Regions from separate parts of the Pseudomonas fulva genome, predicted to be linked through region 3. Evidence: predicted binding sites of a transcription regulator. Region 3 holds the regulator's gene; each other region holds the start of a gene.
What was found. Region 3 encodes sigma-54, which starts transcription at its own class of promoters, with help from an activator protein. Its sites were predicted from a motif close to ANTGGCATNNANNTTGCTNT; they were not measured.
Positions count from the first base shown of each region.

Region 1: a site for sigma-54 is predicted at 3,839-3,858, ahead of glnA (glutamate--ammonia ligase). Genes of this name have one in related genera too.
Region 2: a site for sigma-54 is predicted at 2,861-2,880, ahead of glnK (P-II family nitrogen regulator). Genes of this name have one in related genera too.

Region 1 is NZ_CP082928.1:1,539,801-1,546,623, reverse strand. Features, by position in the region: gene glnL (nitrogen regulation protein NR(II)) at 1-367, opposite strand, end outside; gene K8U54_RS06975 (DUF4124 domain-containing protein) at 971-1,597, opposite strand; gene K8U54_RS06970 (DUF4124 domain-containing protein) at 1,603-2,130, opposite strand; gene glnA (glutamate--ammonia ligase) at 2,340-3,746, opposite strand; gene thiI (tRNA uracil 4-sulfurtransferase ThiI) at 4,076-5,530, shown strand; gene typA (translational GTPase TypA) at 5,703-6,823, shown strand, end outside.
Region 2 is NZ_CP082928.1:2,621,076-2,627,898, reverse strand. Features, by position in the region: gene K8U54_RS11815 (ammonium transporter) at 1-866, opposite strand, end outside; gene K8U54_RS11810 (ammonium transporter) at 984-2,300, opposite strand; gene glnK (P-II family nitrogen regulator) at 2,341-2,679, opposite strand; gene K8U54_RS11800 (accessory factor UbiK family protein) at 3,070-3,342, shown strand; gene K8U54_RS11795 (YifB family Mg chelatase-like AAA ATPase) at 3,376-4,866, shown strand; gene K8U54_RS11790 (BCCT family transporter) at 5,088-6,823, shown strand, end outside.
Region 3 is NZ_CP082928.1:1,265,146-1,271,968, reverse strand. Features, by position in the region: gene K8U54_RS05810 (superoxide dismutase) at 1-383, shown strand, start outside; gene K8U54_RS25180 (hypothetical protein) at 405-536, shown strand; gene K8U54_RS05805 (HPr family phosphocarrier protein) at 581-853, opposite strand; gene rapZ (RNase adapter RapZ) at 866-1,723, opposite strand; gene ptsN (PTS IIA-like nitrogen regulatory protein PtsN) at 1,740-2,204, opposite strand; gene hpf (ribosome hibernation-promoting factor, HPF/YfiA family) at 2,220-2,528, opposite strand; gene K8U54_RS05785 (RNA polymerase factor sigma-54) at 2,617-4,125, opposite strand; gene lptB (LPS export ABC transporter ATP-binding protein) at 4,299-5,024, opposite strand; gene lptA (lipopolysaccharide transport periplasmic protein LptA) at 5,027-5,575, opposite strand; gene lptC (LPS export ABC transporter periplasmic protein LptC) at 5,562-6,131, opposite strand; gene K8U54_RS05765 (KdsC family phosphatase) at 6,141-6,662, opposite strand; gene K8U54_RS05760 (KpsF/GutQ family sugar-phosphate isomerase) at 6,662-6,823, opposite strand, start outside.

The sequences.
Region 1 (6,823 bases), 270 kb from region 3:
CCTTGGTGATGCGCAGCAGCCGGTCGCGGGGGTGCACCTCGAGCAGCAACATGGTTTCGCCGCGGCTGAGTATCGGCGTCACCGCGTAGTCGACGGTCAGGCTCTGGCCGGTCTGGGTGGTCAGCACCGCCTCGCGCTTGTTGAACGGATGCGCCTCGGCCACCGCCTGGCGCAGCGCACCGAGGGCCTCGCGGGTTTCGGTGAACAGTTCGCTGATGAACTGGCCATGGCTGCGCTGGCCGCTGACCGCCAGGAGCATTTCCGCAGCGGGGTTCATGTATTCCAGGCGCAGGTCGGCGTTGAGCAACAGGGTCGCCGTGGTCAGGTTGTCGAGCAGCAGGCGGTGCAGCGCGTCGTTGATGATCATCGTGCTGCGCCCATCGGTGTGCAGGGTGCCTGGGGCACGGCAGGGCCGTTGTCTGGCAACGTGGCGCAGCGCGGCAAGTCTCGTTGCGGATGTGGGCCAGCCAAAAGTCGTTCCTCGTGCGGTGGGGGCAGAAGGGCCGGCGGACAGGAACCTGGTCCTGTTCGCGGCAGTGACGGAGAAAATGCAAGAAGCAAACCAAAGCCCCGCAAAGAAGCGCAGGCGGCGATAAAACCCCGGATTCGGCTTCTTTTCGGCGCAACGGCCCTGGTGGGCGTGTGCCAATTTGGGACGAGTATAGAAATCGGTGCGCCGATGCGCACCTTAATGGTGCGGATGGGGGCGAGTGAATCCAGGGCCGGGTAGACCTGGAGCCTGCTTACGATCTTTCAGGCGAGATTGAAGAGGCAGCTACAAGGCAAGAGCAGCCTTTTGCCGCTCCACTGTGGGAACGGGCGGGGACGCCCAGTCCATGACCGTGATTTTTTCGCGGGCATGGCCCGCTCCCACAGATAATCACCAGTCCATCCTATGGGAGCGACCGGCCGCTCCCCGCCACGTTGCAGGCAAAGCGCAGCCGTCGAGCCGAAAGATCGTCAACAGGTGTCAAAGGAAGGGCAGGATGCTGATGATGCCTTTGTCTTCTTCCTTGGGCTTGTCTTCGATCGGGCACTCGGGGCGCACGCCGTAATCGTCCTTCTCGCAGGGGCGCACCTTGCGCTTCTGGGCCAGGGACACGCGCTTCATGTGGAAGGGCTGGCTGGGCGTGCGTTCGACAATGATGCCGCCTTCGGTAATGATCTCCACGGCGATCTGGTGAGTGCCGCGGTCGATGTTCTCCAGGGGAAACACCGGGCTGCGCCCGACGTTGCCGTAGGGCTGGCCGTCGAGCAGCAGGCGGTAGCTGTGGCCGGGGTGCAGCGCCGGCTCGGCATTGACGGTGACGATCAGGTTGCCGGCATTGTCGTTGATGGTCACGTCGGGCTGCGGAATGGTGATCCGCAGCAGCTCGTAACTGAGGATCGGCCCGGCGGGGGCAGCAGGGGCTGGAGGTGGCGACAGGCGCCGAGTCGGTGGCTCGATGCGATTGGAGGGCGCCATCTGCACCGGCGTGGCATTGCCGTCGCGCGGGCTGTCGGTGAATACCCGGTTACCCTCGGCGTCCACGTAGGTGTAGACCTGGGCAACGCTTGGCAGGGCGATCAGCAGCAGGGCGAGGAGCAGCGTGCGCATGGTGCTCAGTTACCCCGGGCCGGGCTGTTGGTGCTGACCCGCTGCACCGTGAAGGTGCGCGTCTCGCTCTGCTGGACGATATGCTTGCCCTGCATCACGGCTACCGCCAGGCTGTGCTCGCCGCGGTCGACTTCGGTGAGCTGCAGGCGCGGCACGTTGCTCGGCTGCCCGTAGGGTTTGCCATCGAGCAACAGGCGCAGGGTATGCCCGGGGCCCAGGCGTGGTTCGATGGTCACGCCCACGGAAAAGGTGCCGTTGTTGGCGCGCAGCGCTTCCTCGTCCGGCAGGTCGCGCAGTTCGAGAATCTGGTAGGGGTTCTGCGGCAGTTCGCTCAGGCGCGGTTCGCTCGGGCTGGTGGTGGTCGGCGTCGGCTCGGTAGTGTTGATCGGCTTGAGCTCGACGCTCTCGGCCTGGGTGCCTTCCGGCGGCTGGTTGGTGAATACCGTGTTGCCGTTGGCGTCGGTGTATTTGTAGATCTGCGCGCTGACCGGCAGGGCCAGGATCAGCAGCAGGCAAGCGAGCATGCGGCGCATCGGGCCGGTCTCCCCGTTGAGTGATAGCGTTAGCGTTGCACCACCATCGCCTGCTGGCAAGCGCGCTACGCCAGGGATTTGCACTGGCGCCGAAAATAGCCGGCATAAAAATGACCGAAGCCATTTTCAACCTGGCCTGCCACGGTCCGCAGATGGCAGGCATAAAAAAACCTCCCCGGCAGAACCGGGGAGGTTTCGGTCACGCTGCCTTAGACGCTGTAGTACAGGTCGTATTCCAGCGGGTGTACGAAGGTGCGTACCTTGATTTCTTCTTCCGACTTCAGCTCGATGTAGGCATCGATGAAGTCGTCGGAGAACACACCGCCCTTGGTCAGGAACGCGCGGCCCTTGTCCAGCTCTTCCAGGGCTTCTTTCAGGCTGCCGCACACCTGCGGGATCAGCTTGCCTTCTTCCGGCGGCAGGTCGTACAGGTTCTTGTCGGCGGCATCGCCAGGGTGGATCTTGTTCTGGATGCCGTCGATACCGGCCATCAGCAGTGCTGCGAAGGCCAGGTAGGGGTTGGCAGCCGGATCCGGGAAGCGCGCTTCGATACGGCGGGCTTTCGGGCTCGACACGTACGGGATGCGGATCGAAGCGGAGCGGTTGCGCGCCGAGTAGGCCAGCATGACCGGGGCTTCGAAGCCAGGTACCAGGCGCTTGTAGGAGTTGGTCGACGGGTTGGTGAAGCCGTTCAGGGCCTTACCGTGCTTGATGATGCCGCCGATGAAGTACAGGGCAGTCTCGGACAGACCGGCATAGCCTTCGCCTGCGAAGGTGTTCTTGCCGTCCTTGGAGATCGACATGTGGACGTGCATGCCCGAACCGTTGTCGCCGTACAAGGGCTTGGGCATGAAGGTGGCGGTCTTGCCATAGGCGTCGGCCACGTTGTGTACGCAGTACTTGAGGGTCTGAACTTCGTCAGCCTTGGCGACCAGGGTGTTGAACTTCACGCCGATTTCGTTCTGACCGGCAGTGGCCACTTCGTGGTGGTGCACTTCGACGACCAGGCCCATCTCTTCCATGGCATTACACATGGCAGTACGGATTTCGTGGTCGTGGTCGCACGGCGGAACCGGGAAGTAACCACCTTTGACGGCTGGACGGTGGCCCTTGTTGCCGCCTTCCACGTCCTGGTCGGTCATCCAGGAGCCTTGCTCGGAGTAGATCTTGAACATCGAGCCGGAGATGTCGGACTTGAACTTCACTTCGTCGAAGATGAAGAACTCGGGCTCCGGGCCCACGAATACGGTGTCACCCAGGCCGGTGCCCTTGAGGAACTCTTCGGCACGCTTGGCGATGGAGCGCGGGTCGCGGTCGTAGCCTTGCATGGTGCTCGGCTCGATGATGTCGCAGACCAGGATCAGGGTCGGCTCTTCGGTGAACGGATCCAGCACGGCGGTTTCGTCGACCGGCATCAGGATCATGTCGGAGGCTTCGATGCCTTTCCAGCCATGGATGGAGGAGCCGTCGAACATCTTGCCGTGCTCGAAGAAGTCTTCGTCCAGGGCGTCACGGGCCGGCATGGTCACGTGGTGCTGCTTACCTTTGGTATCGGTGAAGCGCAGGTCTACCCACTTCACGTCGTGTTCTTTGATCAGTTGAACAGCCTTAGACATGTTGTCCTCCAGGTGGATAGGGTCTTCGTTGACCCTTCTTTGAGTTCGTGACGCCGGGCCAGATAGTCTGCCAGGACACCCTGCCTCACAAGGGAGCAATATGCATGCCAGTGCCCCGTGATGGACGCGTGCCCTGAAAATCAGCGCTGTAGCGGGTATTGATGCCACAAAACGAATCGTCTAGGCCCTTTATTGGTGCGATTTGGAGGGTTTGTGTTCAGTTTTGGTGCGATGACAGATTGTTTGCGGATTTTTGATCAAAGGTTGAGCAATTTCCTTTATAATCCGCGCCCCTGTTTTTCAGGCTCTGGCCCCCGACATTTGCTCCCATGAAACTGATCGTCAAAGTCTTCCCGGAAATCACCATCAAGAGCCCGCCGGTTCGCAAGAACTTCATCCGGCAGTTGGCCAAGAACATCCGCGTGGTGTTGCGTGATCTCGACCCGCAGCTGCAGGTCACCGGTGTCTGGGACAATCTGGAAGTGAAGACCGAGGTGGCCGAGCCCAAGGTCTTGCAGGAAATCATCGAGCGCCTGAGCTGCGTGCCGGGCATCGTTCACTTCCTGCAGATCGACGAATACCCGCTCGGCGACTTCGACGATATCGTCGCCAAGTGCAAGCTGCATTATGGCGAACTGCTGAACGGCAAGATCTTCTCGGTGCGTTGCAAGCGCGGCGGCCGCCACGCCTTCTCCTCCATCGACGTGGAACGCTACGTCGGCAGCCAGCTGCGCCAGCAGTGTGGCGCCGCCGGTATCGACCTGAAGAAGCCCCAGGTCGAGGTGCGCATCGAGATCCGCGACCAGCGCCTGTACGTCATACATCACCAGCATCCCGGCCTGGGCGGTTACCCCCTCGGCTCGCTGGAGCAGACCCTGGTACTGATGAGCGGTGGTTTCGACTCCACCGTGGCGGCCTACCAGATCATGCGCCGCGGCCTGATGAGCCACTTCTGCTTCTTCAACCTCGGCGGCCGTGCCCACGAGCTGGGGGTGATGGAAGTCGCCCACTACCTGTGGAAGAAGTACGGCAGCAGCCAGCGCGTGCTGTTCATCAGCGTGCCGTTCGAAGAAGTGCTCGGCGAGATTCTCGGCAAGGTCGACAACAGCTACATGGGCGTGACCCTCAAGCGCATGATGCTGCGCGCCGCCAGCCGCCTGGCCGAGCGCCTGCAGATCGACGCCCTGGTGACCGGCGAGGCGATCAGCCAGGTGTCCAGCCAGACCCTGCCGAACCTCTCGGTGATCGACTCGGTCACCGACAAGCTGGTGCTGCGCCCGCTGATCACCAGCCACAAGCAGGACATCATCGATACCGCGGAGCAGATCGGCACCGCCGAGTTCGCCCGCCACATGCCCGAATACTGTGGCGTGATCTCGGTGAACCCGACCACCAAGGCCAAGCCCCACCGCGTCGTCCATGAAGAAGAACAGTTCGACATGGCGATTCTCGAGCGCGCCCTCGAGCGCGCGCGCCTGATCGCCATCGACCGGGTGATCGAGGAGCTGGGTCAGGACGTGCAGGTCGAGGAAGTCACTGATGCGCTGCCCGGCCACGTGGTGATCGACATTCGCCACCCCGACCAGGCCGAAGACCAGCCGCTGGAGATCGAGGGTGTGGAAGTCCAGGCGCTGCCGTTCTACGCCATCAACAACCGTTTCAAGGAGCTGGACGAGAACCGCCAGTACCTCCTTTATTGCGACAGGGGCGTGATGAGCCGCCTGCATGCCCATCACCTGCTGAGCGAGGGGCATGCCAATGTGCGCGTTTATCGTCCGGCATAAGACGCCCGGGCTCAATGGCGGCAGTATCCGCCATCGCCCTCCCGACCCGATTGGCGGCGAGTTTGCCGCCACACAGCGTTAACAGACTGCCTTTACCCTTAATCCCGATTTTTCGCGTTGGGCCCTTGAAGCAACTGCCGGGTAGCCCGACCCAACCTACGAGACCACTACTGTGATCGAGAATCTACGCAACATCGCCATCATCGCCCACGTTGACCATGGCAAGACCACCCTGGTCGACGCCCTGCTGCGTCAGTCCGGCACCCTGGAGCGCAGCGAGCTCAACGACGAGCGCGTGATGGACAGCAACGACCAGGAAAAAGAGCGCGGCATCACCATTCTGGCCAAGAACACCGCCATCAAGTGGAACGACTACCGCATCAACATCGTCGACACCCCCGGCCACGCCGACTTCGGCGGTGAAGTAGAGCGCGTGATGTCGATGGTCGACTCCGTACTGCTGGTCGTCGACGCCCAGGACGGCCCGATGCCGCAAACCCGCTTCGTGACCAAGAAGGCGTTCGAAGCCGGCCTGCGTCCGATCGTGGTGATCAACAAGATCGACCGTCCGGGCGCGCGTCCTGACTGGGTCATGGACCAGATCTTCGACCTGTTCGACAACCTCGGTGCCACCGAAGAGCAGCTGGACTTCCAGGTGGTCTACGCCTCGGCCCTGAACGGCATCGCGGGTCTGGACCACACCGACATGGCCGAAGACCTGACCCCGCTGTACCAGGCCATCGTCGACCACGTTCCTGCGCCGAACGTCGACATCGACGGCCCCTTCCAGATGCAGATCTCGGCACTGGACTACAACAGCTTCCTGGGCATCATCGGTGTTGGCCGTATCGCCCGTGGTCGCGTCAAGCCGAACACCCCGGTCACCGCCATCGACACCGAAGGCAAGAAGCGTAACGGCCGTATCCTCAAGCTGATGGGCCACCACGGTCTGCACCGTGTGGACGTCGAAGAAGCCACCGCCGGCGACATCGTCTGCGTCAGCGGCATGGACGAGCTGTTCATCTCCGACACCCTATGCGACCAGAACAACGTCGAGGCCATGAAGCCGCTGACCGTCGACGAGCCGACCGTTTCCATGACCTTCCAGGTCAACGATTCGCCGTTCTGCGGCAAGGAAGGCAAGTTCGTCACCAGCCGCAACATCAAGGAGCGTCTGGACAAGGAGCTGCTGTACAACGTTGCCCTGCGCGTCGAGGAAGGCGACTCGGCCGACAAGTTCAAGGTCTCGGGCCGCGGTGAACTGCACCTGTCGGTACTGATCGAGAACATGCG
Region 2 (6,823 bases), 1.4 Mb from region 3:
CCCGCCAGCGCACCGTTGATGGCCATGGTCAGGTCGGCCTTGCCGAACAGGATGCGCGCGACGATCAGCGCGGCGATCAGACCGCCAGCGGCGGCCATGTTGGTGTTGACGAACACCTGGGCCACGGCGTTGGCGTCTTCGATGGTGCTCATCTTCAGCTGCGAGCCACCGTTGAAGCCGAACCAGCCCATCCACAGGATGAACATGCCCAGGGTCGCCAGCGGCAGGTTGGCGCCCGGAATGGCGTTCACCTGGCCATTGGCGCCGTACTTGCCCTTGCGCGCACCGAGCAGGATCACCCCGGCCAAGGCTGCAGCGGCGCCAGCCATGTGCACCACACTGGAGCCGGCGAAATCGAGGAAACCGGCAGCGTCGAGGAAACCGCCGCCCCATTTCCAGAAGCCCTGCACCGGGTAGATCACCGCGGTCATCACCACCGCGAAGGCGATGAACGACCAGAGTTTCATGCGCTCGGCCACCGCGCCGGAAACGATCGACATGCAGGTGGCGGCGAACACGATCTGGAAGAAGAAGTCCGAGCGGGCGGCGTAGTACGGGGCATCTTCGCCACCGGCCAGTACCGACTCGACGCTGTTCTCGTCACCGATCAGAAAACCGAAGCTCGGCAGGATGCCGCCCTCGGGGCTGGAGTACATGATGTAGTAGCCGATCAGCAGGTACATGATGCAGGCGATGGCGAACAGCGCTACGTTCTTGGTGAGGATCTCGGTGGTGTTCTTGGCTCGTACCAGGCCTGCTTCGAGCATGGCGAAGCCGGCGGCCATCCACATGACGAGGGCGCCACAGATCAGGAAGTAGAAGGTATCGAAACCATACTGCAGAGCAGTCAGTGCTGTGTTGTCCATTTTTTATCACCTCTGGCCGTTGCGCACGGGCGTGCGCTGTGCGGTCGAGGCGCCCGGGTTGGCTCCGGGCGCACTCCGTGTGCTGTCGGCCCGCCACAGAAAGCGGGCCGCTGGTACTTACAGGATGTAGCCGCGCTCGTTGTGCTGAGCCAGGTCGAGGCCGACCGACTCGTCCTCGTCGCTGACCCGCAGGCCCATCACGGCATCGATGACCTTGAGGATCACGAAGGTGACGATACCGGTGTAGATCACGGTGACGGCCACGCCCTTGAACTGGATCCACAGTTGCAGGCCGATGTTCTCGACCTCACCGAAGCCGCCCAGGGCCGGTGCAGCGAAGATACCGGTCAGCAGCGCGCCGACGATGCCGCCCACGCCGTGCACGCCGAACACGTCCAGGGAGTCGTCGTAGCCCAGCTTGCGCTTGAGGCTGGTGGCGCAGAAGAAGCAGATCACGCCGGCCGACAGGCCGATGATCATCGCGCCCATCGGGCCGACGGTACCGGCCGCCGGGGTGATGCCGATCAGGCCGGCGACCACGCCCGAGGCGATGCCCAGTGCGCTGGGTTTGCCGTGGGTGATCCACTCGGCGAACATCCAGCCCAGCGCAGCGGCGGCGGTGGCGATCTGGGTGACCAGCATGGCCATGCCAGCGGTCTGGTCGGCGGCGGCAGCGGAGCCGGCGTTGAAGCCGAACCAGCCGACCCACAGCATCGCTGCGCCGATCAGGGTGTAGCCCAGGTTGTGCGGCGCCATGGCCACGCTCGGGTAACCCTTGCGCTTGCCGAGCACGATGCACGCCACCAGGCCAGCGATACCGGCGTTGATGTGCACCACGGTGCCGCCAGCGAAGTCGAGCACGCCCCAGTCCCACATCAGGGCACCGTCGCCGCCCCAGACCATGTGCGCGATCGGCGCGTAGACAAGGGTGAACCAGACGGTCATGAACACCAGCATCGCAGAGAACTTCATGCGCTCGGCGAAGGCACCGACGATCAGCGCCGGAGTGATGATGGCGAAGGTCATCTGGAAGGTGATGAATACGCTTTCCGGGAAGGCCGCGGTGAGCGATTCCTTGGTCAGGTTGCCGAGGAACATGTTGCCCAGGCCGCCCACGAAGGAGCTGAAGTTGGTGACACCGGCTTCCATCCCGGTGGTGTCGAACGCCAGGCTGTAACCGTAGGCGAACCACAGCAGGCTCATCAGCGCGGTGATGGCGAAGCACTGCATCATCACCGACAGGACGTTCTTGGAACGCACCATGCCGGCGTAGAACAGCGCCAGGCCTGGAATGGTCATGAACAGCACCAGGGCGGTGGCGGTCAGCATCCAGGCCGTATCACCGGAATTCAGCGTTTTTTCCTGAGCCATGACCAGGCTTGGGAAAAACAGGGACGAAAGGGCTCCAAGCCCTGCGATTTTTCGCAGAGTCATGATTTAACTCCTGGGACGATTTGGGGGTGGGGGCGGAGCTTTAGATCGCGTCGGTATCGGTTTCGCCGGTACGGATGCGGATCGCCTGTTCCAGGTTTACGACGAAAATCTTGCCATCACCGATCTTGCCGGTGTTGGCAGCCTTGGTGATGGCTTCGATGACGCGGTCCAGCTGATCGTCAGCAATGGCGACGTCGATCTTTACCTTGGGCAGGAAGTCGACGACATATTCAGCGCCGCGGTACAGCTCGGTATGGCCCTTCTGGCGGCCGAAGCCTTTCACTTCGGTGACGGTGATGCCTTGCACACCGATTTCCGACAGCGATTCGCGGACGTCGTCCAGCTTGAACGGCTTGATGATGGCAGTGACTAGTTTCATGAAACTCTCTCCCGTGTAAGGTGGACTTGCCCCAGGAATTGTTACCCCGGCGCCAGTCTAAGCTCAGTGTCCGGCTTTTGTATGCATCGGCTGCCAAGACGGGCTGACCAACTGCTCGCGGCGAACCCCTCCCGCCCGTTCGTGACAACCGAACCGCATCAGTGCATGGGTCATGAGCCTCTAAGCAGAATTCTTGCCAATACCGGCAAAGCGCCGCTTTTCATGAACTTACAGGGCTGTAGGCAATTGTGATCGGTGTCACGCCCAAGCCTTCGCACCAGAAGTGCGCCAAACCGCACCACACCATGCACACCATTGGTGCGCCACCGGCGCAGCGGCGGCGAAAAACCACCGTGCTACACTGCCGCCAACTCATTCTGGAAGGTTCCCATGCTGCCACCCAAAGCGTTGCTCGATGCCCTCAGCAGCCAGGCCAGTCGCCTGCTCAGCGGTGACAACCCGCTGCCCCGCAGTGAAATCGAAAGCCAGCTCAAGGCCCTGCTGCAGAGCAGCTTCAGCAAGCTGGATCTGGTGAGTCGCGAGGAATTCGACAGCCAGATGGTCGTACTGGCCCGCACCCGCGCGCGCCTCGAAGCCCTGGAAGCCAAGGTCGCCGAGCTCGAAGCACGCACCGCAACGACGCCGCACGCACCGGCCGAGTAACGGCTCGGCCGGCACGCGATCAAGGAGTGATCAATGTCATTGGCCATCGTCCATAGCCGCGCCCAGGTCGGCGTCGATGCACCCGCAGTGACCGTCGAGGCGCACCTGGCCAACGGCCTGCCCTCCCTGGCCCTGGTCGGGCTGCCGGAAACCGCGGTCAAGGAATCCAAGGACCGCGTACGCAGCGCCATCCTCAACTGTGCCCTGGATTTCCCACCGCGCCGTATCACCCTGAATCTCGCCCCAGCGGATCTGCCCAAGGACGGCGGTCGCTTCGACCTGGCCATCGCCCTGGGCATCCTTGCCGCCAGCGGCCAGCTACCCGGCGAATCCCTGACCAGCCTCGAATGCCTCGGCGAGCTCGCCCTGTCCGGTGCGATTCGCCCGGTTCAGGGCGTACTGCCCGCCGCACTGGCTGCCCGGCAAGCCGGTCGCACCCTGGTGGTACCCAGGGAAAACGCCGAGGAGGCCAGCCTGGCTACCGGTCTCAGCGTTCTGGCGGTCGATCACCTGCTGGAGTTGGTCGCGCACCTCAACGGCCAGACGCCGCTGGCGCCCTACCAGGCCGAGGGCCTGTTGCGCCATACCCAGCCCTACCCGGACCTTGCCGAAGTGCAGGGCCAGATCGCCGCCAAGCGTGCCCTGCTGGTGGCCGCTGCCGGCGGCCACAATCTGTTGCTGAGCGGGCCGCCGGGAACCGGCAAGACGCTCCTGGCCAGCCGCCTGCCCGGCCTGCTGCCGCCGCTCACCGAAGAGGAGGCCCTGCAGGTCGCCGCGATACGCTCGGTGGCCAGCCACACGCCGCTGCAGAGTTGGCCACAGCGCCCTTTCAGGCACCCGCACCACAGCGCATCCGGCCCGGCCCTGGTGGGCGGTGGCAGCCGCCCGCAGCCGGGAGAAATCACCCTGGCCCACCACGGCGTCCTGTTTCTGGACGAATTACCCGAGTTCGACCGCCGCGTGCTCGAGGTGCTTCGCGAGCCCCTGGAAAGTGGCCATATCGTGATCGCCCGCGCCCGTGACAAGGTCGCCTTCCCTGCCCGCTTCCAGCTGGTGGCGGCCATGAACCCCTGCCCTTGCGGGTTTCTCGGCGATCCCAGCGGCCGCTGTCGCTGCAGCCCGGAGCAGATCCAGCGCTATCGCGGCAAGCTGTCCGGGCCGTTGCTCGACCGCATCGACCTGCACATCACCGTGGCCCGCGAGAGCACCCAGCTCGATGCGCCGCCAGACAACGGCGAGACCAGCGCGGCCGCCGCCAGCCGCGTCGCCGCCGCACGGGACATCCAGCTGCAGCGCCAGGGCATTGCCAATGCCTTTCTCGACCTGCCCGGGCTGCGGACCCACTGTCACCTGGCCGACGCCGATCGCCAGTGGCTGGAGCACGCCTGCGAGCGCCTCACCCTGTCACTGCGCTCGGCGCACCGCGTGCTGAAGGTGGCGCGAACCCTGGCCGACCTGCAGGCCGAGGAGCGCATCAGTCGCCAGCATCTGGCCGAAGCGCTGCAGTACCGCACCAGCCTGTAAGCCTGCGCAAATAAGCTGAACGAAACGGCTAATGGCCTATCGATAGCAGGCGTGGCCAAGAATCCGACTATCGGTAATGCTACAATCGCGGGCCTTCCGCTTTTGGCGGCCATCCGAAAACCCGAGTCGTTTCTCCATCCTGCCATCCATCCGATCCAGCCTAAGCTGAGGTGGAGGATGCGCACGTCATGGACTGACTCCGACCAAGGAGAGCTAGCTCAATGGGGGCAAATCTGTCTTCCCGCTCCACCCTCAACCCGCCGGTTTTCTTCGGCTCGACCTTCCTGATCGCCTGCCTGGTGATCTACAGCACGGCATTCAAGGACAACGCCCAGAGCGTGTTCGGCGCCACCCAGGCCTGGATCATCGAAAATGCCAGCTGGGTCTATATCCTTGCCGTCGCATTGATCCTGCTGTTCGTGGTGTTCCTGGCCATGAGCCGCTTCGGCGACATCAAGCTCGGCCCGGATCACAGCGAGCCCGAATACAACAACACCACCTGGTTCTCCATGCTGTTCTGCGCAGGCATGGGCATCGGCCTGATGTTCTTTGGCGTGGCCGAGCCGGTCATGCACTTCATCGACCCGCCAGTGGGCGACCCGCAGACCGTCACCGCGGCGAAGGAAGCGATGAAGCTGACCTTCTTCCACTGGGGCCTGCACGCCTGGGCGATCTACGCCATCGTCGCCTTGATCCTCGCCTATTTCGCGTTCCGGCATAACCTGCCGCTGACCCTGCGCTCGGCGCTGTACCCGCTGATCGGCGACCGCATCTACGGCCCCATCGGCCATGCGGTGGACATCTTCGCGGTCATCGGCACCGTGCTCGGCGTGGCCACCTCGCTGGGCTACGGCGTGCTGCAGATCAACACCGGCCTGAACCATCTGTACGGCCTGCCCACCACCACCACGGTGCAGATCGGCCTGCTGATCTTCACCATGCTGCTGGCGACCATCTCCGTGGTCAGCGGCCTGGACAAGGGCATCCGCCGCCTGTCCGAGCTGAACATGCTGCTCGCCGTGGGCCTGCTGCTGATCGTGCTGGTACTCGGCCCGACCGTGTTCATCATGCAGACCTTCGTGCAGAACACCGGCGGCTACCTGTCGGAGATCGTCAGCAAGACCTTCAACCTGTATGCCTACGAGCCGACTGACTGGATCGGTGGCTGGACCCTGTTCTACTGGGGCTGGTGGCTGTCCTGGTCGCCGTTCGTGGGCCTGTTCATCGCACGGATTTCCCGTGGCCGCACCATCCGCCAGTTCATCAGCGGCGTGCTGGTGGTGCCGGCCGGCTTCACCCTGCTGTGGATGACGGTGTTCGGCGACACCGCGATTCACATGATTCTCGTCGACGGGATTACCGACCTGGCCGAAGCGGTGAACCAGGACAGCTCCCTGGCGCTGTTCGCGTTCCTCGAACACTTCCCACTGTCGATGATCCTCTCGCAGATCGCGGTGCTGATGATCGTGGTGTTCTTCGTCACCTCGGCGGACTCCGGGGCCATGGTGGTGGACATGCTGGCCTCCGGCGGCCACGACCAGACACCGGTGTGGCAGCGTATCTTCTGGGCCGCGCTGATGGCCGTGGTGGCCGCTTCGCTGCTGCTGGCCGACGGCCTCAAGGCGCTGCAGACGGCCACCATCGCCAGCGCCCTGCCCTTCGTGATCGCCCTGATGGCCTCGATGTGGGGCCTGCTGCGCGCCCTGCAGATCGATGCGGCCAAACGCAACCTGCGCGATCAGGTTGCCCTCAGCCCCCGTGGCGCCTCGAGCCCTGGCGGCTGGCAACGCCGCCTGCGCAGCATGGTGATGCTGCCGCGCCGCTCCCACGTCAACCGCTTCATCGCCGAAACGGTGCTGCCTGCCTGCCAGCAGGTGGCCGAGGAAATGCGCAAGCAGGGCCGTGAAGCCCAGGTCGAAAGCGGCGACGACGGTCGTGTCACGCTGTCGGTCAGCCA
Region 3 (6,823 bases):
GTCACGCCAACCACTCGCTGTTCTGGACGGTGATGAGCACAGATGGCGGCGGCGAGCCCCAGGGCGACCTGAAAGCGGCCATCGACAGCCAACTGGGTGGCTTCGAGGCTTTCAAGGAAGCCTTCACCAAGGCGGCACTGACCCGCTTCGGCAGCGGCTGGGCGTGGCTCAGCGTGACGCCGCAGAAGAAGTTGGTGGTTGAGAGCACCGGTAATCAGGACAGCCCGCTGATGAACGGCAATACGCCGATCCTCGGCCTGGACGTCTGGGAGCACGCCTATTACCTGCGTTACCAGAACCGCCGCCCGGAATACATCGGTGCGTTCTACAACGTCGTGGACTGGGCAGAGGTTGCCCGCCGCTATCAAGCCGCAACGGCGTGATCCACGGCTTCAGGAGCATCCATGAGCCCATTGCATGAGCTGATCGTGGCCAACCGCCGCTCGCTGCGTCATGCACTGGGGTTCATGGTGGTCTTTGCCGGCGGGTTGATTCTCGTCGTCAAGCTCTTGAACGGCGCGCCGGGCTGGTTTTGACCAGCCCGTCAGATGGCGCGTGCCACTGTGCTATACGAATTCTGCTACTCGCCTTCGTCGAAGTAGTTGTTGATCAGATCGACCAGGGCCTGCAGCGCCTCGTCCTCGCGCTCCCCCTCGGTCAGCAGGTGCACGTTGGTACCCTTGCCTGCTGCCAGCATCATCACCGCCATGATGCTCTTGCCGTCCACCAGTGCTTCGGCGCTACGGCCGATCTTCACCTGACACGGAAAGCGCCCCGCGACGCCGACGAACTTGGCGGCCGCCCGGGCATGCAGGCCGAGCTTGTTGATGATGGTGATTTCACGGGCGGGCATCGCGGCAATTCCTTAACTGAGGTCGCGGTGGCGGATCTGAACGTTCTTCAACAACGGCTTGAGGGCCTGGCCCAGGCGATTGGCCAGGTAGACGGAGCGGTGATGGCCGCCCGTGCAACCGATGGCCACGGTCACGTAGGAGCGGTTGCTGGCCGCGAAGCGCGGCAGCCATTTGTGCAGATAGGCATGGATATCCTGATACATCTCCTCGACATCCGCCTGCGCCGCCAGGTATTCCTCCACCGGCTGCTCCAGGCCGGTGAAATCACGCAGCTCGGGCTTCCAGTAAGGGTTGGGCAGGCAGCGCACGTCGAACACCAGATCGGCATCCACCGGCATGCCGCGTTTGAAGCCGAACGACTCGATCAGGTAGGCGGTGCCGGGCTCGGGCTGGTTGAGCAGGCGCAACTTGAGGGTGTCGCGCAGCTGGTACAGATTCAGGTGGGTGGTATCGATCTTCAGGTCGGCCCGGTCGATGATCGGGCTCAGCAGCTTGACCTCGGCGACCATGGCCTCGGCCAGGGAGCGCTGGTCGTTGGTCAGTGGATGGCGCCGGCGCGTCTCCGAAAAGCGCTTGAGCAGGGTTTCTTCACTGGCATCCAGGTACAGCACATCGCAACGAATGTTGCGTGAGCGCACTTCGTCGAGCAGTTCGGAAAAGCGCCTGAGCTGGCTGGGCAGGTTGCGCGCATCGATGGACACCGCCACCTGCGGATGCAGCAGTTCGGTGTTGGGCAGTGCGCGCTCCGCCAGCTCGGGCAGCAGGCCGGCCGGCAGGTTGTCGATGCAATAGAAGCCGTTGTCTTCGAGCACGTCGAGCGCCGTGCTCTTGCCCGAACCGGAACGACCGCTGACGATGATCAGGCGCATGGGCTAACCCCGCAGGCTATTGGCCGTTCTGGACGTTCACGACGGTCTGGTACAGGGCTTCGCTGTCCTGGGCCTGGCGCAGCCGTTCGCGGACATCCTCGCGGTCGAACATGCTGGCGATCTGGCGCAGCAGCTCGAGGTGCTCGTCGGTGGCCGCTTCGGGTACCAGCAGCACGAAAAGCAGGTCGACGGGGGCGCCGTCGATGGCGTCGAAGTCGACCGCGGTGCTCAGCTTGAGCAGGGCGCTGATCGGCGTGTTGCAGCCGGGCAGGCGACAATGGGGAATGGCGATGCCGTTGCCGAAGCCGGTCGAACCGAGCTTCTCACGGGCGATCAGGCTTTCGTAGATGGTCTGGCCATCGAGATCGGGCAGGTCGCGCGCGATCACGCTGGCTATCTGTTCGAGGACACGCTTCTTGCTGCCGCCCGGCACGTTCACCAGGGAACGGCCGGGGGTCAGGATGGTTTCAAGTCGGATCATAGGAGAAGGACGAACTCAGCGGGCCATCGCGCCCTGCTGGCGATCGAGCTGTTTTTCCTTGTGCTTGATAAGTTGGCGATCGAGTTTGTCGGTGAGTAGATCGATGGCTGCGTACATGTCGTCGTGTTCGGCATTGGCCACCACTTCGCCTCCTGCGATGTGCAGGGTGGCTTCGACTTTCTGCTTGAGCTTCTCGACCTCCAGGATAACCTGCACATTGGTGATCTTGTCGAAGTGCCGCTCGAGGCGCTCGAGCTTCTCTTCGATGTAGCTGCGTAGTGCGTCTGTCACATCCAGCTGGTGTCCACTGATGTTGACTTGCATACCGCTTCTCCTTGTTGCCGTGTGTGAGTGGCAGGCTTGGCAGCCTGCCGCAGGAACACTGGGGCGTTGCTTTCGCTACAAGGGCACCCTACATCAGTCGCTTGCGTTCGCTCGAAGGCGCTATACCGAGCGATTCACGGTACTTGGCGACTGTGCGGCGCGCCACTTGAATGCCCTGTGCTTCCAGTAAACCAGCGATCTTGCTGTCGCTCAATGGCTTTTTCGCATTTTCCGCCGCGACCAGTTTCTTGATGATCGCGCGGATCGCGGTCGACGAACATTCGCCACCTTCGGCGGTGCTGACGTGGCTGGAGAAGAAGTATTTCAGCTCGTAAATGCCACGGGGGGTGTGCATGTACTTCTGGGTGGTGACGCGGGAAATGGTCGACTCGTGCATGCCCACCGCCTCGGCGATGTCGTGCAGCACCAGGGGCTTCATGGCCTCGTCGCCGTAATCCAGGAAACCGCGCTGGTGCTCGACAATCTGCGTGGCGACCTTCATCAGGGTCTCGTTGCGGCTCTGCAGGCTCTTGATGAACCAGCGTGCTTCCTGCAGCTGGTTGCGCATGAAGGTGTTGTCGGCGCTGGAGTCGGCGCGCTTCACGAAACCGGCGTACTGGGCGTTGACGCGCAGGCGCGGCATGGCTTCCTGGTTGAGTTCGACTAGCCAGCGATCGTTGTGCTTGCGCACGATCACATCCGGCACCACGTACTCCGGTTCGCTGGACTCGATCTGCGAGCCAGGGCGCGGGTTGAGGCTCTGGATCAGTTCGATGACCGGGCGAAGTTCGTCCTCCTTGAGCTTCATGCGGCGCATCAGCTGGCTGTAGTCACGGTTGCCGAGCAGGTCCAGGTACTCACTCGTCAGGCGCTGTGCTTCCTTGAGCCATGGAGTTGAGGCGGGCAGTTGGCGCAATTGCAGGAGCAGGCATTCGCGCAGGTCGCGAGCGCCGATTCCCGACGGCTCGAACTGCTGGATACGGCGCAGCACGGCTTCGACTTCGTCCAGCTCGACATCCAGCTCCGGGTCGAAGGACTCGACGATCTCGTCGAGGGTTTCCTCCAGGTAGCCCTGGTCGTTGATGCAGTCGATGAGCGTTACGGCGATCAGGCGGTCCTTGTCGGACATGGGCGCCAGGTTCAGTTGCCAGAGCATGTGGCTATGCAGGCTTTCGCCCGAGGACGTGCGGGTGGTGAAGTCCCATTCGTCATCGTCATTGCTGGGCAGGCTGCTGGCACTGGTCTGGTAGATGTCTTCCCAGGCCGTATCCACGGGCAGCTCATTGGGAATGCGCTCGCCCCATTCGCCGTCTTCCAGGTTGTCGACGGTTTGCGGGCTTTCCTGAAAGCTCGACTCCTGAAAGGTCTCTTCCTGAACGGCGGTCGCCGCCGCGCTTTCGGCGCCGTCGGCCATTGGGTCGGAGTTGTCGAAGTCTTCGCCTTCTTCCTGGCGCTCCAGCATCGGGTTGGATTCCAACGCCTCCTGGATTTCCTGTTGCAGATCCAGGGTCGACAGTTGGAGCAGGCGAATGGCTTGTTGCAGCTGCGGCGTCATCGTCAGCTGCTGGCCCATTTTCAGGACTAGCGATGGTTTCATTGCAGACCTTATCCGGCGTCTGTACGTAATCCACGACAGGGCGACGAAGCGCCACTAGGAAGCAAATTATATGCCTGAATCCGAGCCCTTTGCCTAGGGCCTGTTACCATTTCGTTGCGATACGGCTCGAACGGTAACGGGCGCTGGCAAAGATTCATGGGAAGGGGAATCCGCTACAGGCGGAATTCGTGGCCCAGGTAGACTTCCTTGACCACCTGGTTGGCCAGGATCGCCGCTGAATCACCTTCGGCGATCAGCTGGCCATCGCTGACGATGTAGGCGGTTTCGCAGATGTCCAGGGTTTCACGGACGTTGTGATCGGTGATCAGCACGCCGATGCCCTTGGCCTTGAGGTGATGGATGATCTGCTTGATGTCGCCCACGGAGATGGGGTCCACGCCGGCGAAGGGTTCATCGAGCAGGATGAATTTCGGCGAAGTGGCCAGGGCGCGTGCGATCTCGACGCGTCGGCGTTCACCACCGGACAGGCTCATGCCCAGGTTGTCGCGGATATGGGTGATGTGGAATTCCTGCAGCAGGCTCTCGAGCTCCTGCAGCCGCTGTTCGCGGTTGAGGTCCTTGCGGGTTTCCAGGATCGCCATGATGTTGTCGGCAACGCTGAGCTTGCGGAAGATCGAGGCCTCCTGGGGCAGGTAGCCGATCCCGGCACGGGCACGGCCGTGCATCGGCTGATGGCTGACGTCCAGGTCGTCGATCAGTACGCGGCCCTGGTCGGCCTGCACCAGGCCCACGATCATGTAGAAGCAGGTGGTCTTGCCGGCGCCGTTTGGGCCGAGCAGGCCGACGATCTGCCCGCTCTCGATGCTCAGGCTGACGTCGCGCACGACCTGGCGGCCTTTGTAGCTCTTGGCCAGGTGCTGGGCTTTGAGAATCGCCATGGTTATTGGCCCTGCTCGGCAGCGGGGGCCGCTTTCTTCTGCGGCTGGATCACCATGTCGATACGCGGGCGCGGGCTCGACACGTTGGTGCCGGTGGCGCGGCCGGCGTTGACGATCTGGCGGCGCGTGTCGTAGACGATCTTCTCGCCTTCGAATGTATTGCCTTCCTGCACGACCTTGGCCTGGTCGATCAGTACGATGCGCTCGTTGGCGGCGAAGTACTGGATGGTCAGGCCGTACGCCTTGACGATCTGCTTGTCGGCCGCCGGCTTCTGCTCGTAGTAGGCCGGCTTGCCCACCGAGGTGAACACGTCGATGTCGCCCTGTGCGTTCTGGGTGATGGTAACGGTGTCGCCGGTGATCTTCATGGTGCCCTGGGTGATGACGACGTCGCCGCGGTACACGGCTACGCCTTGCTTGTCGTCCAGTTCAGCGCTGTCGGCCTGCACGCGGATCGGTTGATCGCGGTCACTCGGCAGAGCCCAGGCGCTTACGCTTCCGAGCGTGGCGCCAAGGCTGAGAAGTAGGGGGAGGGTTTTAACGAACCTCATGCTGGCCTCTTACATTGGACTGCAGGATCATCCTGCCGTCATTCAAGTACGCTTTCATTCCTTGTGCCGTGGTCACCCCATTGGCCGCGTCGATTCTAACGGCTTGCTGGGTCTGCGCATATTCCTTCTGGGGGAATACGGTCAGGCGGCTGGTGGTGAGTATAGTGGGGCGGCCCTTTTCGTCCGTGCGCTCGACGCGCACCTGGTCGATCAGTTCGACCTCGTTGCCATCGGGGCCGACTTCGCCACGGGCGCTGCGTACCTTCCAGGGCAACTCGGTGCCGCGGAACAGGTTCATGCGCGGCTCGGTGAGCAGGGTGGTGTCGCTGCTCTGCACGTGTTCGAGTCGTTCGCTGGTCATGTCGTTCTGCACCCGGCCGTCGGGCAGGTACTGCACGCTGCGCGCATTGATCGCATAGAAGTCGATGGGGTTTTCCGGCCCGCTGTGCTGGGGCGCGCTGGAGAAACTGTCCGGATTGATGTTCCAGTAGCCGGCCGCCACGATCAGCAATGCGCCGAAGGTCAGCAGGACGGGGGTGAGGAATTTGCGCAGCATCGGCAGGCCCTAGAGGTAGGCGGATTGGGCGGCGTCGAGGGTACCCTGTCCGCGCATGATCAGTTCACAGAATTCGCGGGCGGCGCCTTCGCCACCGCGTGCCCGGGTCACGCCATGGGCATGCTCGCGCACGAATTCGTTGGCGCTGGCCACGGCCATGCCCAGGCCGACCCGGCGGATCACCGGCAGGTCCGGCAGGTCGTCACCCAGGTAGGCGACCTGCTCGTAGCTCAGGCCCAGCTCGGCGAGCAGCTCGTCGAGCACGTCGAGCTTGTCCTCGCGGCCCTGGTACAGGTGCTGGATGCCGAGGTTCTGGGCGCGGCGCTCGACCACCGGCGTCTTGCGGCCGCTGATGATGGCGGTGCGTACGCCGGAGTTGATGAGCATCTTGATGCCCTGGCCGTCGAGCGTGTTGAAGGTCTTGAACTCGCTGCCGTCGACCAGGAAGTACAGCTTGCCATCGGTGAGCACGCCGTCGACGTCGAAGATCGCCAGCTTGATCGCTTGAGTACGCTGCAGCAGATCGTTCATCACATCACCCCCGCGCGCAGCAGGTCGCCCAGGTTGAAGGCGCCTACCGGGCGCCCGGTGGCGTCGATCACCACCAGGGCGCTGATCTTGTTGTCTTCCATGATCTTCAGGGCCTCGGCGGCGAGCATGTCGGCGCGAGCGGTCTTGCCGTGGGGGGTCAT